DNA from 4 places in the Kitasatospora sp. CM 4170 genome. Region 2 is predicted to be linked to each of the others. Evidence: riboswitches for the same ligand, from Rfam matches in the RefSeq annotation. Region 2 holds a riboswitch; each other region holds the start of a gene.
What was found. Region 2 has a riboswitch for cyclic di-AMP ahead of RMN57_RS11980 (NlpC/P60 family protein). Riboswitches for the same ligand answer to the same signal wherever they lie in the genome.
Positions count from the first base shown of each region.

Region 1: linked by a shared signal. The riboswitch ahead of RMN57_RS21660 (M23 family metallopeptidase) and the one ahead of RMN57_RS11980 (NlpC/P60 family protein) in region 2 are both predicted to bind cyclic di-AMP.
Region 3: linked by a shared signal. The riboswitch ahead of RMN57_RS31660 (LysM peptidoglycan-binding domain-containing M23 family metallopeptidase) and the one ahead of RMN57_RS11980 (NlpC/P60 family protein) in region 2 are both predicted to bind cyclic di-AMP.
Region 4: linked by a shared signal. The riboswitch ahead of RMN57_RS23425 (transglycosylase family protein) and the one ahead of RMN57_RS11980 (NlpC/P60 family protein) in region 2 are both predicted to bind cyclic di-AMP.

Region 1 is NZ_CP134877.1:5,063,762-5,067,290, forward strand. Features, by position in the region: gene RMN57_RS21645 (TetR-like C-terminal domain-containing protein) at 1-422, opposite strand, end outside; gene RMN57_RS21650 (alpha/beta hydrolase) at 576-1,403, opposite strand; gene RMN57_RS21655 (YiaA/YiaB family inner membrane protein) at 1,550-1,840, opposite strand; cyclic di-AMP (ydaO/yuaA leader) riboswitch at 2,086-2,244, shown strand; gene RMN57_RS21660 (M23 family metallopeptidase) at 2,257-3,117, shown strand; gene RMN57_RS21665 (hypothetical protein) at 3,207-3,529, opposite strand, start outside.
Region 2 is NZ_CP134877.1:2,950,450-2,953,978, reverse strand. Features, by position in the region: gene RMN57_RS11990 (NYN domain-containing protein) at 1-449, shown strand, start outside; gene RMN57_RS11985 (NlpC/P60 family protein) at 661-1,704, shown strand; cyclic di-AMP (ydaO/yuaA leader) riboswitch at 2,054-2,208, shown strand; gene RMN57_RS11980 (NlpC/P60 family protein) at 2,219-3,388, shown strand.
Region 3 is NZ_CP134877.1:7,509,005-7,512,533, reverse strand. Features, by position in the region: gene RMN57_RS31670 (RidA family protein) at 1-217, shown strand, start outside; gene RMN57_RS31665 (DUF2470 domain-containing protein) at 380-1,099, shown strand; gene RMN57_RS31660 (LysM peptidoglycan-binding domain-containing M23 family metallopeptidase) at 1,364-2,389, opposite strand; cyclic di-AMP (ydaO/yuaA leader) riboswitch at 2,395-2,552, opposite strand; gene RMN57_RS31655 (MFS transporter) at 2,864-3,529, shown strand, end outside.
Region 4 is NZ_CP134877.1:5,468,216-5,471,744, reverse strand. Features, by position in the region: gene eno (phosphopyruvate hydratase) at 1-470, opposite strand, end outside; gene RMN57_RS23425 (transglycosylase family protein) at 734-1,693, opposite strand; cyclic di-AMP (ydaO/yuaA leader) riboswitch at 1,699-1,868, opposite strand; gene RMN57_RS23420 (cytochrome P450) at 2,141-3,406, opposite strand.

The sequences.
Region 1 (3,529 bases), 2.1 Mb from region 2:
TGGATCGCCTCGGAGCCCTCCAGCCCGTACCCGCGGAGCACCGCGACGATCACGCCGACCAGCCGGGCCGCCGCCCGGGCGAGGTCGTCGTCGGGCTGCGGGGCCTGCGGGAGCGCGTGGTAGCGGTGCGGGTACTCGGTGGCGTACCCGTGGTAGGCGCGCAGGACCGCCGCGACGGCGTCGTCCCCGCCCCGGCCGACGGCCGCCTCGGCGAGCCGGTCGGCCAGCTCCTCGGTGACCCGGACGGCGACCAGCCGCCGCAGCTCGGCCAGCCCGCCGCTGACGTGCTTGTACAGCGAGGGCGTGGCCACCTTGGCGCGGGCGGCGACCGCGGCCAGGGTGAGGGCCTCGGCGCCCTGCTCGTCGATGAGGGCGAGGGCGTGGTCGACGACCTGCTCGGGGGTGAGTCCTACTCGGGGCATGGGGGACGGCCTCCGTGGTTCCGGGGTGAGGTTCGGCGCGCGGGCGCTTCGGCGGGCGTGGGCGCTTCGGTGGACGCGGATGCGGACGCGGGCGCCCGGTCGGCGCGGCGCGCCGGGGGCCCGGACCGGGTGGGCCGGGCCTGCGCGGCGGGGTCAGCCGAGCTCGGCGAGGAAGGGCAGCAGCGCGTCGGCGGTGGCCTGCGGCCGGTCGGCCATCGGGTAGTGGCCCGACCCCTCGATCATCACCTTGCGGGCCTTCAGCGCGGCGGCCTGCCGGTCGGCGACCAGCTCCGGCTTCGGGAAGTCGGGGTCCTTGCTGCCCATGACGACCAGCGCCGGGCAGGTCACGGCGGCGGTCCAGCCGGCGGGCGCGGACTCACCGCGGACGTAGCCGCGGGTCGCGGCCTTGCGGCCCGGCGTGCGCATCGCGGCGACCAGGCCGTCCACGTAGCCGTCGAGGTCGGCCGGCCGGGGGCCCGGGTAGGCCATCCTCCGGTGGTAGAGGCCCCAGAACGCGGGCGAGTGCACCAGCAGCGCGCCCATCACGCCGAACACCGCGCGCTGCAGGGCGGTCGGCGGCAGGTTCTCCACGAAGGCGTCCAGCAGGACGATGCCGCCGACCCGCTCGGGCGCGTCCCCGGCGGCCTTGACCACGGTGGCTCCGGTGTAGGAGTTGCCGGCCAGCACGGCCCGCTCGATGCCGAGGTGGTCGAGCAGGGCGAGCACGTCGGTGGCGATGGCGGCCGGGGAGTAGTCGTCCCAGGCGATCGAGGACTCGCCGAAGCCGCGCAGGTCCATGGTGATCACCCGGCGGCCGGCCGCGGTGAGCAGCGGGCGCAGGTGTCGGTAGGCGGCCCGGCTGTCGAGCATCCCGGGGAGCAGGACGACGGGGAGGCCGTCACCCCGCACGGTGTCGTCGTAGGCCAGCCGGCCGCCGGGGACGTCGAGGAACAGCGTGGTGGGGGTGCTGGTGCCGGTCATCGGGGCCTCCGCGGTCCGCCTGGACGGGGTGTCGGCGGTGCTGCCGACACCCACAAAGCTAAGGCTAATAGCCTTAGCCGTCAAGCTATCGGCGTCAGCCCGATGCGCGCATCCGCGCCGGGCCCCGCGCTCTCCGGGCCGCCGGCTCAGACTCCCTCCACCTTGAACGGGTCGTGCTCGGCCAGCAGCTTCTCCAGCCGGGCCTGGTCGACCCGGGTGACGATCTCGTTGGTCTCCTGCCGGTCCCGGACGACCTTGGCCAGGGTGAACGAGGAGGTGACGGTGTAGAGCAGGCCGACCCCGAGGAAGGCGCGGGTCCAGGCGCCCACCGGGAGGTAGGTGATGCCGATCGCGAGGGCGCCGGCGGAGAGGGCGAAGGAGAGCACGGCCTGGATGTAGTACGCGGCCGTGGTGCGGGACTGCATCGGTGCGTTCATGGCGCCAGGATGCGCGCCGTCGAACGAGGTCCACATGAGTAGGAGTACTCAAACAAGGGGTCGTTCGTTGACGTCCTATCACGTTCGGTAGTGTCAGTTGTCGTCAAACGCCCCAAATCGCCCACCGGATCGCGTAGTGTCCGAGCTGTGTCCTGTCGTCCCATGCGGACGGCTTGGAATCGGGGGCTCCTAGGATTAACGTTTGATAACGCAGCGCGGTCCGCAACGCCGTACCCAGACGGCACCGCGCGCCGTCGCCTAATCCCGCCGGCCGGCCTCCGGGCAGGCCAGGGAGCCGGGGAACCACGTTCCTTGGGGTGAATCGGCCGGGCCCAGGCCCAGCCGTAGGAGACCTTCCTGCTCCGAACCCGTCAGCTAACCCGGTAGGCGCGAAGGAAGGAAAGGAGCGCGCCTCCGTGGCGTCGACGCACTCTCCGGCACACCTGCCCGGCTCCTCCGCCGGCACTCAGCTGCTCGACCACCCGTGGCCGCCCGCCCACCTGGGCGAGTACGGCGGGGCCGACGACGAGGCCGCCCCGCAGCCCGCCGAGACCAACCGCCACCGGATGCCGCGTCAGACCCGCGGGACCGCCCCGCTGCTCGGCGTCACCGCCGTCGCCGCCACCCTGGGCGCCACCGGCTTCGCCTCCGCCACCCCGGCCGCCGCGCCCGCCGTCGAGGCGCCGGACGAGGCCCCGGTCGCGCTCTCCGCGGACCCGGGCCTCGCGCTCGCCGCCCGGATCCAGCAGCAGGCCGACAGCCAGCGCACCGCCGCCGAGGAGACCGCCCGCCTGCAGGCCGCGAAGGAGGCCGAGGCCAAGCGCGCCGTCCAGCAGCAGGAGGCCAAGCGCGCCGCCGAGGCCGCCGAGAAGGCCAAGCTCGCCGCGATCAACCTGCCGGTGCGCGACTACCGCCTCTCCGCCCACTACGGCCAGAGCGCCTCCTACTGGGCCCACCTGCACACCGGCCTGGACTTCGCCGCCGACACCGGCACCCCGGTGTACGCGGTCGGCCAGGGCACCATCACCTCGGCCGGTTGGGCCGGCTCGTACGGCTACCGGATCGTCGAGACGCTGCCCGACGGCACCGAGATCTGGTACTGCCACCTCTCCTCGATCATCAAGGGCTCCGGCAAGGTCGTCCCCGGCCAGCAGCTCGGCAAGGTCGGCGCCACCGGCAACGTCACCGGCCCGCACCTGCACCTGGAGGTGCGCCCCAACGGCGGTGCCCCGGTCGACCCGGAGAGCTGGTTCGAGCAGCGCGGCATCACCCCCTGACGGTTCGCACCTGACGGCACGACGAAGGCGCCCCGGCCGGTACACCCGTACCGGCCGGGGCGCCTTCCCGTTTCCGTGCGCCCCCGCCGCTACTCGGTGGGGTCCTGCGCCGCCGGCTCCTGTTCGGACGGTTCCTGTTCGGACGGCTCCTGCGCCGTCGGCAGTCCGGCCAGGTAGGCGTCGATCTCCTCCTGGCCCGGTTCCGGGGCCAGCTCCGGGAACTCCGCCACCAGCAGTCGCGGCAGCCCCGGCACCGTCCACGAGCCGAGCAGGTCCAGCGCGGCGGCCTCCGCCGCCTCCTCGAACGCCCCGAAGTCCCCGGCCAGCTCGTCCGGCATCGGCCGGCCCAGCGCCGTCAGCTCCGCCAGGTTGCGGTAGCTGCGCCGCATCAGCCCGTGCTCCAGCAGCCGCC
Region 2 (3,529 bases):
CGCACGACGTGGCCCGGCGCGCCCTGGCCGAGGACGATCCGGCGCTGCTGGACCAGCTGCTGGCGATCCCGCAGGTCCACCTGGTGGTGGACGGTTACAACGTGACCAAGACCGGCTATCCGACGCTGCCGCTGGAGCAGCAGCGGATCCGGCTGCTGGGCGGCCTGGCGATGCTGGCGCAGCGCACGCAGGCGGAGGTCACCTGTGTGTTCGACGGGCAGGACCTGGACGTACCGGTGATCATGGCGCCCCCGCGCGGGGTCCGGGTGCGCTTCAGCCGGACCGGGGAGACCGCGGACGAGCTGATCCGCCGCCTGGTGCGGGCCGAGCCACAGGGCCGTCCGGTGGTGGTGGTCTCCACCGACCGGGAGGTCGCGGAGGGCGTGCGGAAGGCGGGCGCGCGCCCCGTCGCGTCGGTGCTGCTGCTGAACCGGCTCGCCCGGCCGTAGGCTTCCGGTGTGGCCGGCGGATCTGAGTGACACCTGGTCAGCGCCAGGATTGCGCGGGTGTGGCGATCTCGTGAAGTCATGGCGGGCGGCTGGAGTTCACGCCATCGGGGGAGTGGCGGAAAGCCTGGATCTTCACTAGGGTCTGGCGTCAAACCTATTTTCCGGATTCTCACTCGATCGGGTGAGTCCATTGGAAGAAGGAGCCGGTCCCTTGGCCTCCCACCGCCGTCCCAAGCAGCCGAGCCGCGCGCGGGTCTCCGTGCTCACCGCTGCCGCTGCGACCGCGGTCGCTCTCTCCGCCCAGGTCGCCGCCCACGCCGCGCCCAGCCCGTCGCCCAAGAAGGACGACGTGAAGGCGCAGATCGACCAGCTGCAGGAGGAGGCCGAGCAGGCCACCGAGAAGTACAACGGCGCCAAGGAGCGGGCCGACCAGCTCCGCAAGCAGGCCGACCAGCTGCAGGACCAGGTGGCTCGCGGCCAGGACCAGATGACCCAGCTTCAGGGCGGGCTGGCCGCGGTGGCCGGCGAGCAGTACCGCACCGGCGGCATCGACCCGTCGGTCCAGCTGATGCTCTCCTCGGACCCGTCCGGTTACCTGGACAAGGCCTCCAGCGTGCAGCAGGCCTCCTCCAGCCAGACCGAGGCGCTCAAGGGCCTGCAGGACCAGCAGCGCCGGCTGGACCAGCAGAAGGCCGAGGCGGCCGCCGTCCTCGCCTCGCTGGACAGCACCACCAAGGACCTCAACCAGTCCAAGACCGAGGTCAACAAGAAGCTGAAGGAGGCCCAGGACCTCCTGAACTCGCTCAGCGCCGCCGACCGGGCCGCCCTGCGGGCCGCGCAGCAGGCGGAGGACCGCGCCTCGCGCGGCTCCGATCGCGCGGACCTCGTCAGCCTTCCGCAGGCGAGCGGCTACGCCGGGACGGCCGTCTCCATCGCGATGAGCAAGCAGGGCTCGCCGTACGTCTGGGGCGCCACCGGGCCGAGCACCTTCGACTGCTCGGGCCTGATGGTCTTCGCGTACTCCAAGGCCGGCGTCTCGCTGCCGCGCACCTCGCAGGCGCAGGGCAACGTCGGCACCCGCGTGCCCTCGCTCGCCGAGGCCCAGCCCGGCGACCTGATCATCTACCGCAGCGACCGCAGCCACGTCGGGATGTACATCGGCAACGGCATGGTGGTGCACGCGCCGCACACCGGTGACGTGGTGAAGGTGATGAAGGCCGACGCGATGCCGATCAACACCATCCGCCGGGTCTGACGGACCGGCACGCCCGGCGAGCCCGCCGCGGACGGCGGTCGAGCCCCCGGAACGGACCTGTGATCCGCGCCACCCCCGAACCCGGGGCTGGCGCGGTTTCCGTCTGTTCCGGTGACAAGCGATCAGCTCCGCGTACGGCGCCGATCACGCCCGGTCATATTCACAAATGAACATGGATGATGTTCCGGCTTTTTTCTGACAAGGATTTGAACGGATCACGGTTCTGTTACTAGGGTCGAGCCTTGAACCACCGCACAGTCGATCACCCAGCCTGGGTGGCGGCGGAGGTTTACCGCCGAGTTCGCGAAGCAGCGGGGCGGGCCGCAGGCCCGTCCGAGTGGGAGCCCAGTAGTTCGGGGCGCTGTGGAACGGAGCCGGGGAACCATGTTCCTCCGGGGTGAATCGGCGCCAGGTCGGCCGGTGGAACGGCCGGTGAGGCGTCGTAGGGCCTTCTTCCGGCCCGAACCCGTCAGCTCACCCGGTAGGCGGACGTTGGAAGAAGGAGCCCGCCTTCGTGGCGTCCCATCGTCGTCCCAAGCCCGCCGGCCGCGCCCGTGTCTCGATCCTGACCGGTGTAGCCGCCGCCGCCGTCGCCCTCTCCGCGCAGTCCGGTGCCCACGCCGACCCGACGCCGACCAAGGACCAGGTCAAGGAGCAGGTCGACCAGCTCAACGAGCAGGCCGAGGTCGCGACCGAGAAGTACAACGGCGCCCAGGCCAAGCAGCAGGAGCTGCAGAAGCAGGTCGGCGAGTTGCAGGACAAGGTGGCCCGTCAGCAGGCCGCGGTCACCGAGGCCCAGGGCGGCCTCGCCGAGATCGCCGGCGAGCAGTACCGCACCGGCGGCATATCGTCGACCGTCCAGCTGATGCTCTCGTCCAGCCCCGACAACTTCCTCAACCAGGCCGGGGCGCTGACCCAGGCGAGCAGCACCCAGTCCGGCGCGCTGAAGGACCTCCAGGAGCAGCAGCGCAGGCTCGACCAGGACCGCAACGAGGCCCAGGCCAAGCTCGGCGAGCTGGAGACCACCACCCAGCAGCTGAAGGCCTCCAAGGAGGAGGTCCAGGCCAAGCTGGCGAAGGCCCAGGACCTGCTCAACACGCTGACCGAGCAGGAGCGCCGCGCGATCCGCGAGGCCGAGGAGAAGGCCGCCGCCGAGGCGAAGGCCCAGGCGGACGCCGCCGCGAAGGCCGCGAAGGCGAAGGCGGACTCCGAGCGCGCCTCCCGCGACACCAACCGCACCGACCTCTCCGGTTCCGGCTCCGGTTCCGGGTCCGGCTCGGGTGCCGCGACCGCGGACCCCGCCCCGGCCCCCAAGCCGGTCGCCGCGGGCAGCTCGCGCGGTGCCGCCGCGCTCTCCATCGCCGCCGGCAAGGTCGGCAGCCCGTACGTCTACGGCGCCGCGGGCCCGAGCTCCTTCGACTGCTCGGGCCTGATGGTCTGGGCGTTCAACCAGGCCGGCGTGTCGCTGCCGCGCACCTCGCAGGAGCAGGCCCACGCCGGCACCCGGATCGGCTCGGACCTCTCCCAGGCCCAGCCCGGCGACCTGCTGATCTTCTACAGCGACGCCCACCACGTGGGGATCTACGCGGGCAACGGCCAGGTGCTCCACGCGCCCAAGCCGGGTGCCTCGGTGCGCTACGAGGCGGTCTCCAACATGCCGCTGGCCTCCATCGTGCGCGTCTGATCCGCAGTCGGTTCCGACAGGCCCGGTCTCCCCAGGTGGGGAGGCCGGGCCTGCGGCTTTCCCGGCGGATGGGGCTGGTGTCCGATTCCGGGTCAAATATTCGGGTTGGGAGGGGTTTGGACTCGCTTGCCCGGACTCGCT
Region 3 (3,529 bases), 4.6 Mb from region 2:
CGTCGAGGCCGGCGGCGCCACCATCGAGGACGTGGTGATGTTCCGCGTCTACCTGACCAAGCGGGCCGACTTCCCGCTGATGAACGAGGTCTACGCCGAGTTCATCGAGGAGAACGTCAAGCCCGGCGGCGTGAGGCCCTGCCGCACCACGGTCTTCGTCGAACTGCCGCAGGAGCCGATGCTGGTCGAGATCGACGCCCAGGCCGTGATCGGCTGATCCACCGCCGGACAGGCGGGGCCCGGGGACGGTCGCCGAAGCGCGGGGCCCGGGCGGGCGCCGTCCGGGCCCCGGTACCCGACGGGCACCGGGCGGGCGGCCCTTGCCTTCCACGCGACCAAAATGATTAGGTAAGCCTCACCTAACTCGATGGAGGTCGCCATGAGCCCCACGCCCGCCGACGCCGAGGCCCCCGAGCCCACCGCCGCCGAACGGATCTGCAGCCTGCTCAGCGCCACCTCCTCGGTGGTGGTCCGGGCCCGCGGCGAGCACCACGACCTCGACACCCCGGTCTCGGTGCACGGCTCCCGGCTCCGCCTGACCGCCCCGCTCGGCTCCGGGCTCACCCTCGCCGCGACCGGCGAGACCGAGGGCCTGGCCGTCGTCCTGGACGTGACCGACATCGCCCCGGTCGCCGTCCGCGACCGCGTCCGCGGCCGGCTCACCATGGCCGGCCGGCTCCGGCTCGCCCACCTGGCCGACGACGGCCTCAGCGTCCACCTACACCTGGACGTCGCCCACGCCGTCCTCGCCACTCCGTACGGCACCAGCGCGCTCACCGGCGCCGACCTCGCCCTCGCCGGGCCCGACCCGCTCGCCCGCTACGAGGCCGGCCTGCTCACCCACCTCATCGACGACCACCCCGACGCGCTCGCCGCGCTCACCCGACTGCTCGACCCCCAACTCCTCGCCGGGCGGCCGGAGATCCGCCCGCTGGCGCTCGACCGCCACGGCCTGGTGCTGCGCCTGGACCATCCGCACGGTCACCGCGACGTCCGCCTGGTCTTCCCCGAACCGGCCTGCGACACCGAGGAGTTCGGCGAGCAGATGCACCGGCTGCTGACCGCCGCACAGACCGGCCTGCCCGCCCGCCGGTCGTGACCGGACCGGGCCGGACAGGCCTTCCGGAACCGCTTCGCTGCGGAGGCGCCGCGGAAACGGCGCCGAAGCGGACGTGGACGACGAAAGCGGCCGGCCCGGCTCGCGAGGGAGGTCTCGCGAGCCGGGCCGGCCTGGGCGTGTCCCGCGCCCGTATGTCCGCCACTGGTGCGGCGATCACCCGGTCGAGCGGTCACCCGACATGACCATCCCGGGAGTTCGTTCGCCCCGCACCTGGCGGTGGTCTGAACTCGGTTGTGGACCGGGTCAGATGGAGACGCCGTGCGCCCGCAGGTAGGCGATCGGGTCGATGTCCGAGCCGTACTCCGAGCCGGTGCGGATCTCGAAGTGCAGGTGCGGGCCGGTCACGTTGCCGGTCGCACCGGAGAGGCCGATCTGCTGGCCGGCGGTGACGGCCTGACCGACCTTCACGCCGATCGAGGACAGGTGCGCGTACTGGGCGTACTTGCCGTCGGCGAGCTTGATCTCGACCTCGTTGCCGTAGGCGCCGCCGTTGCCGGCCTTGACCACGGTGCCGGCCGCAACGGCGCGCAGCGGGGTGCCGGTGGCCGCGACGAAGTCGGCACCGGTGTGGTGGCCGGAGGCCCACATCGAGCCGGCGACGCCGTAGGCGGTGCCGAGCTTCGGGTTGGCCAGCGGGGCGACGTAACCGGAGGTGGAGGCCACGGCGGCCGGGGCCGGGGTGGTGGCCGGGGCGGCCGGCTTGGCGGCGGGGGCCTGGGCCGGCTTGGCGGCGGGGGCGGCCGGCTTCGCAGCCTGGACCGGCTTCGGCGCCTGCGCCGGGGCGGCCGGCTTCGCGGAGTCGTGCGAGACCTGCGGCTTGGCGGCGGGGGCGGCCGGCTTGGCGGCCTCGGCCGGAGCGGCGGCCTTGGCGCCCAGGGCCAGCTTCTGGCCCGGGAAGATCAGGTTCGGGTTGGAGCCGACGACCGAGCGGTTGTGCTCGTACAGCGCCTTCCAGCCGCCCTGGACGTCCTTGGCGTCGGCGATCTTCGACAGGGTGTCGCCGCTGACGACCTTGTAGCTCTCCTCGACCGGGGCGGCGGCCGGAGCGGCGGCCTCGGCGGCCGGCTGCGCGGCGGCGGCCGGAGCGGCGTCGACGCTGGTGGCGCCGGTCCAGGTGGCGGTCTGCTGCGGCTTCGCGGCCGGGGCGGTGTGGGCCTGGGCGCTGATGGTGGTCACCAGCGGGAGGGCGAACGCGGCGCCGGTGACGGCGGTGGCGATACCGATGCGGGCGGCGCGGGGCAGGGCGATACGACGGGCCTGTGCGGGCATGGGGGAGTTCCTCTCCGACGCCTGCGAGGTGAGCTGTCGGGTTCGGGCTGGAGTTGCCCGGCCGCATAGGCGGCTTCACCCCAAGCCGGACCGCGAATTCCGGTCCGGCGACTTACCTGTGGGTCCCCCGCTCCTGCCGTACAGAGTTCAGTTCGTACCACCGGGCAGCGGCAGGACTAGGCGTTCCACCCGGTGGCCACCCGGGCTGACGCCGGGCGGTCGCTGAACTAAAACCCATCCGTTCGAGCGAAGCAATGTCGATCTCCCGCATCGGTGAATTCCTCCGGCGACAATGTGACGCTCCGGATGATCCGCTGCACAGTACGTGCACAATCGATTCACGGCGCGCCACTGATCCGCGACACTCCGCCGATTTCGCTGGCCGTCCGCACACGATCACTCACGGAAAGCCAACCGCCGACACACCCCCGGTGACCCTTGTCACTCGGGCCCCGCTGGGCGGACCATCGGGCCGTGGCCACTTCCGAGGCCGGCACCCTGCGCCTGAGCACCGCGCAGGGTCGCTGGGTACTTCTGGCGACGGTGCTCGGCTCCAGCATGGCGATGCTCGACGGCACCGTGGTGAACGTCGCCCTGCCCCGGATCGGCGAAGACCTCGGCGCCCCGCTCGCCGCCCTGCAATGGACGCTGAACGCCTATCTGCTCACCCTGGCCGGGCTGATCCTGCTCGGCGGCGCACTCGGCGACCGCTACGGCCGGCGCCGGATCTTCCTGCTCGGCGTGGTCTGGTTCGCCGCCGCCTCGGCGGCCTGCGCCGCCGCACCCACCATCGAGGTGCTGATCGCCGCCCGCGCCGTCCAGGGCATCGGCGGGGCACTGCTCACCCCCGGGTCACTGGCGATGCTCCAGGCCGTCTTCCACCCGGACGACCGCTCGACGGCGGTCGGCCTCTGGTCCGGCCTCGGCGGGGTGTCGGCCGCGGTCGGCCCCTTCGTCGGCGGCTGGCTGGTGGACGGCCCGGGCTGGCGGTGGATCTTCCTGCTGAACGTCCCGCTGGCCGCGCTGGTGGTCGTGGTGGCCTCCCGGCACGTGCCGGAGAGCAGGGACGAGAGCGCGACCGGCCGCTTCGACGCGCTCGGCGCGGTGCTGGCCGCCCTCGCCCTGGGCTCGTTCACCTAC
Region 4 (3,529 bases), 2.5 Mb from region 2:
TCCGCGTGCGAGCCGCCGTTGAGGATGTTCATCATCGGGACCGGAAGGACGTGCGCGTTCGGGCCGCCCAGGTAGCGGAACAGCGGCAGGTCGCTGGCCTCGGAGGCGGCGTGCGCCACGGCCAGGGAGACGCCCAGGATGGCGTTGGCGCCGAGCGAGGACTTGTCCGGGGTGGCGTCCAGGTCGAGCATGGCCTGGTCGATCAGGCGCTGCTCGGTGGCGTCGTAGCCGACCAGCTCCGGGCCGATCTGCTCGATGACGGCCAGGACGGCCTTCTCCACGCCCTTGCCGAAGTAGCGGTTCTTGTCGCCGTCACGAAGCTCCAGCGCCTCGAAGGCACCGGTGGAGGCACCCGACGGGACGGCGGCACGGCCGGTGCTGCCGTCGTCGAGGCCGACCTCGACCTCGACCGTGGGGTTGCCACGCGAGTCGAGGATCTCACGGGCTACGACGACATCGATGGACGGCACGAAGCATCTCCTAGCGGAAGCAGGTCCGGCTGACGGTGGGTGCTGTCGGCCGGACGATTGCGGAGTCGTTACGACCAGAGCCTAACCGCACGGGCTCCCGGGGCCACGTCGACCATGGGTCCGTCTCAGCGTGTGGCCGCACTACCCACCGGTAGTTCACCTGGTTGCCCCGTGAAAGCGGTCCGGATGCGGACGAAGGGGGACGTATCCGGCCCCCTTCGTCCGCGCCGCCGGGCGGTGGCCCGGGTTCAGCGGCCGGTGGTTCAGCCGAGGTTGAGCACCTGGCCGGGCATGATCAGGTCGGGGTCGCCGCCCACGGTGCCGCGGTTGCCGTCGTACAGCGTCTGCCAGCCGCCGGACACGCCCTGGGCGGCGGCGATGCCGGCCAGCGTGTCGCCGGCCTGGACGGTGTAGCCGTGGCCGGTGCGCTGCTGGGGGGCCGGGTCGGCGTGGCCGGCCGGATCGGCGTGGCCGGTGGTCGGAGTCGGGCCGGCGCCCTGACCGATGTACCCGTCGGACGGACCGGCGTACTGGAGGGCGACCTCGGGGGTGTACTGACCGGCGTGCTGCCGGTACACGCTCTCGTGGCTGGTCCAGTACCAGGCGCCGTCGCTCTGGTACCAGTACACCTTCGCGTCGGCGTCCCAGCCGCCCTGGCCGGAGAAGCCGGGGGCCTTGGCGTCCTGCTGCGCGGGCTGCTGGGCGGCGGGCTTCGGGGCCTGCTGCTGGGCGGGCTTCTGAGCCGGCTTCGGCGCGGCGGGCTTCGGCTGGGCGGGCTTCGGCGCGGCGGGCTGCTGCGCCGCCGGCTTCGCGTCCGTGGAGGCGTCGACCTCGGCCGCGGCGCCGCCCTTGCTCAGGCCCGCCCGCTTGGAGCAGACCGGCCAGGCGCCCGGCCCCTGCGAGGCGAGGACCTTCTCGGCCACCGCGATCTGCTGCCCCTTGCTGGCCTGGTTGGCCTGCGCCGCGTACGCGGTGCCGCCGTACGCCTTCCAGGTGCTGGAGGTGAACTGCAGGCCGCCGTAGAAGCCGTTGCCGGTGTTGATGCTCCAGTTGCCGCCGCTCTCGCACTGGGCGACCGCGTCCCAGGTGGAGACGGGGGCCGCCGAGGCGCCGGTGGCGGTGAGGAGCGGCATCGCGAGTCCGACGCCGGCCACACCGGCGACGGCGATGGCCTTCTCGGCCTGGGTGCGGCGGCGGTGGCGGCCAGTTCCAACGAACAGCATGAAGACGTCCCTCTCCGCACGCCTGCGAGGTGAGCTGTCGGGTTCGGACCGGGAGGTGGCCCGGCCGCGTGTCGCGAGGCGTTCTGCCCGCGACTGCGGCTTCACCCCAAGCCGTGGAGGACGGCAACAAACCTGGGTCCCCCGCCCCTGCCCAGGGTTCTGGTCGGTTTCCCGTGGCGCGGCGGGCAGGATTCGGCGTTCCGCGCACGAGGTCCGCAGCTGCGAACTCCAGGGAGAGTAGACAGATCCTCACACCAATCACAAGCTCATATCGCCGATATCACACAGAAATTACGGCACACGGTCGATCGCCTACAAACGGAGGCGGTATGTCCGGATTGATGGTGGTTCAACCCCCCTGTTGGGCCGTCTCTGAGACGCCGCGTCAGCGTGTCGAGCCGCCGGCCGGAGGACGCGCGGGCCGCTGCGAGCGGTTCCCGGCCGTGATCAGACGGGCTTCTTCTCCGCGTTCTCCGGAGTGAATTCGACCGGAAGTTCACGAAGTCCACGCATGATCAGACCACCGCGCCACCGCAGATTCTCCGGGCTTTCGGCGAGCTGCAGATCGGGCAGCCGGGTGAGCAGCGTGGCCAGCGCGGCACGGCCCTCCAGACGGGCCAGCGGAGCGCCGATGCAGTAGTGGATGCCGTGCCCGAAGCCGAGGTGCGGGTTGTCCGTCCGGGCCAGGTCGAGGGTGTTCTCGTCGGCGAACCGCGCCGGGTCCCGGTCCGCCGCCGCGAGTACCACCAGCACCGGGTCGCCCACCGGGATCTCCACCCCGCCGATGGTCAGCGGGCTGGTCGCGAACCGCCAGGTGGCCAGTTCCACCGGCCCGTCGTAGCGGAGCAGTTCCTCGATCCCGGTCTCCAGCAGGCCGGTCTCGCCGCGGGCGATCGAATCCTGCAGCAGCGCCCGCTGCCCGGGGTTGCGCAGCAGCGCGTAGGTGCCGTTGCCGATCAGGTTGACGGTCGTCTCGAACCCGGCGAACAGCAGGATGAAGGCCATCGCCGCGGCCTCGTTCTCGGTCAGGTGCTCGCCGTGGTCGCTGGCCCGGATCAGCCCCGAGATCAGGTCGTCGCCGAGGTCGGCCCGCTTGCGGTGGATCAGCTCCGCCAGGTACGAGCGCATCCGCTTCACCGCCCGCCCCACGCCGCCGCGCTGCCCGCCGCCGTGGCGGATCATCATGCCCGCCCAGTCGCGGAAGTCGTCCTGGTCCTCGGCGGGCACACCGAGCAGGTCGCAGATCGCGTAGATGGGGAGTGGGAAGGCGAACTCGTGGATCAGGTCGGCGCTGCCGCGGGCCGCGAAGCCGTCGATCAGCCGGTCGGTGAGCTGCTGCACCCGGGGCTCGAACGCGGCCACCCGGCGCGGGGTGAACGCCTTCGAGACCAGGCGGCGCAGCCGGGTGTGGTCCGGCGGGTCGATGTTCAGCAGGTGCGTCATCAGGTTGGCCTGCCGCTCGCCCGGGATGCCGACCCGGCCGGTGCGGTGCGCGTGCGCGCTGTGGTGGACCGGGTTCTTGGAGAGCCGGCTGTCGGCGAGCGCCTGCCGGGCGTCCGCGTACCTGGTCACCAGCCAGGCCTCCACCCCGCTCGGCAGGGTCGTGCGGTGCACCGGCTCGTGCTCCCGCAGCCACGCGTACGCCGGGTACGGATCGGCGGCGAACTCCCAGGTGAAGAGCGACGGGCGGGCGGGATCGGGCTGAACTGGCATGGGTCGACCGTATCCGGTGGAGATCGCCCGTACGGCAGGCGTGAGCCTGGTCACCTGAGGGGTAATTCCTGTTGCGGAGGATCGGGACGAGCCTACGATCCTCCGCAAAGCACGTGTGTGGGC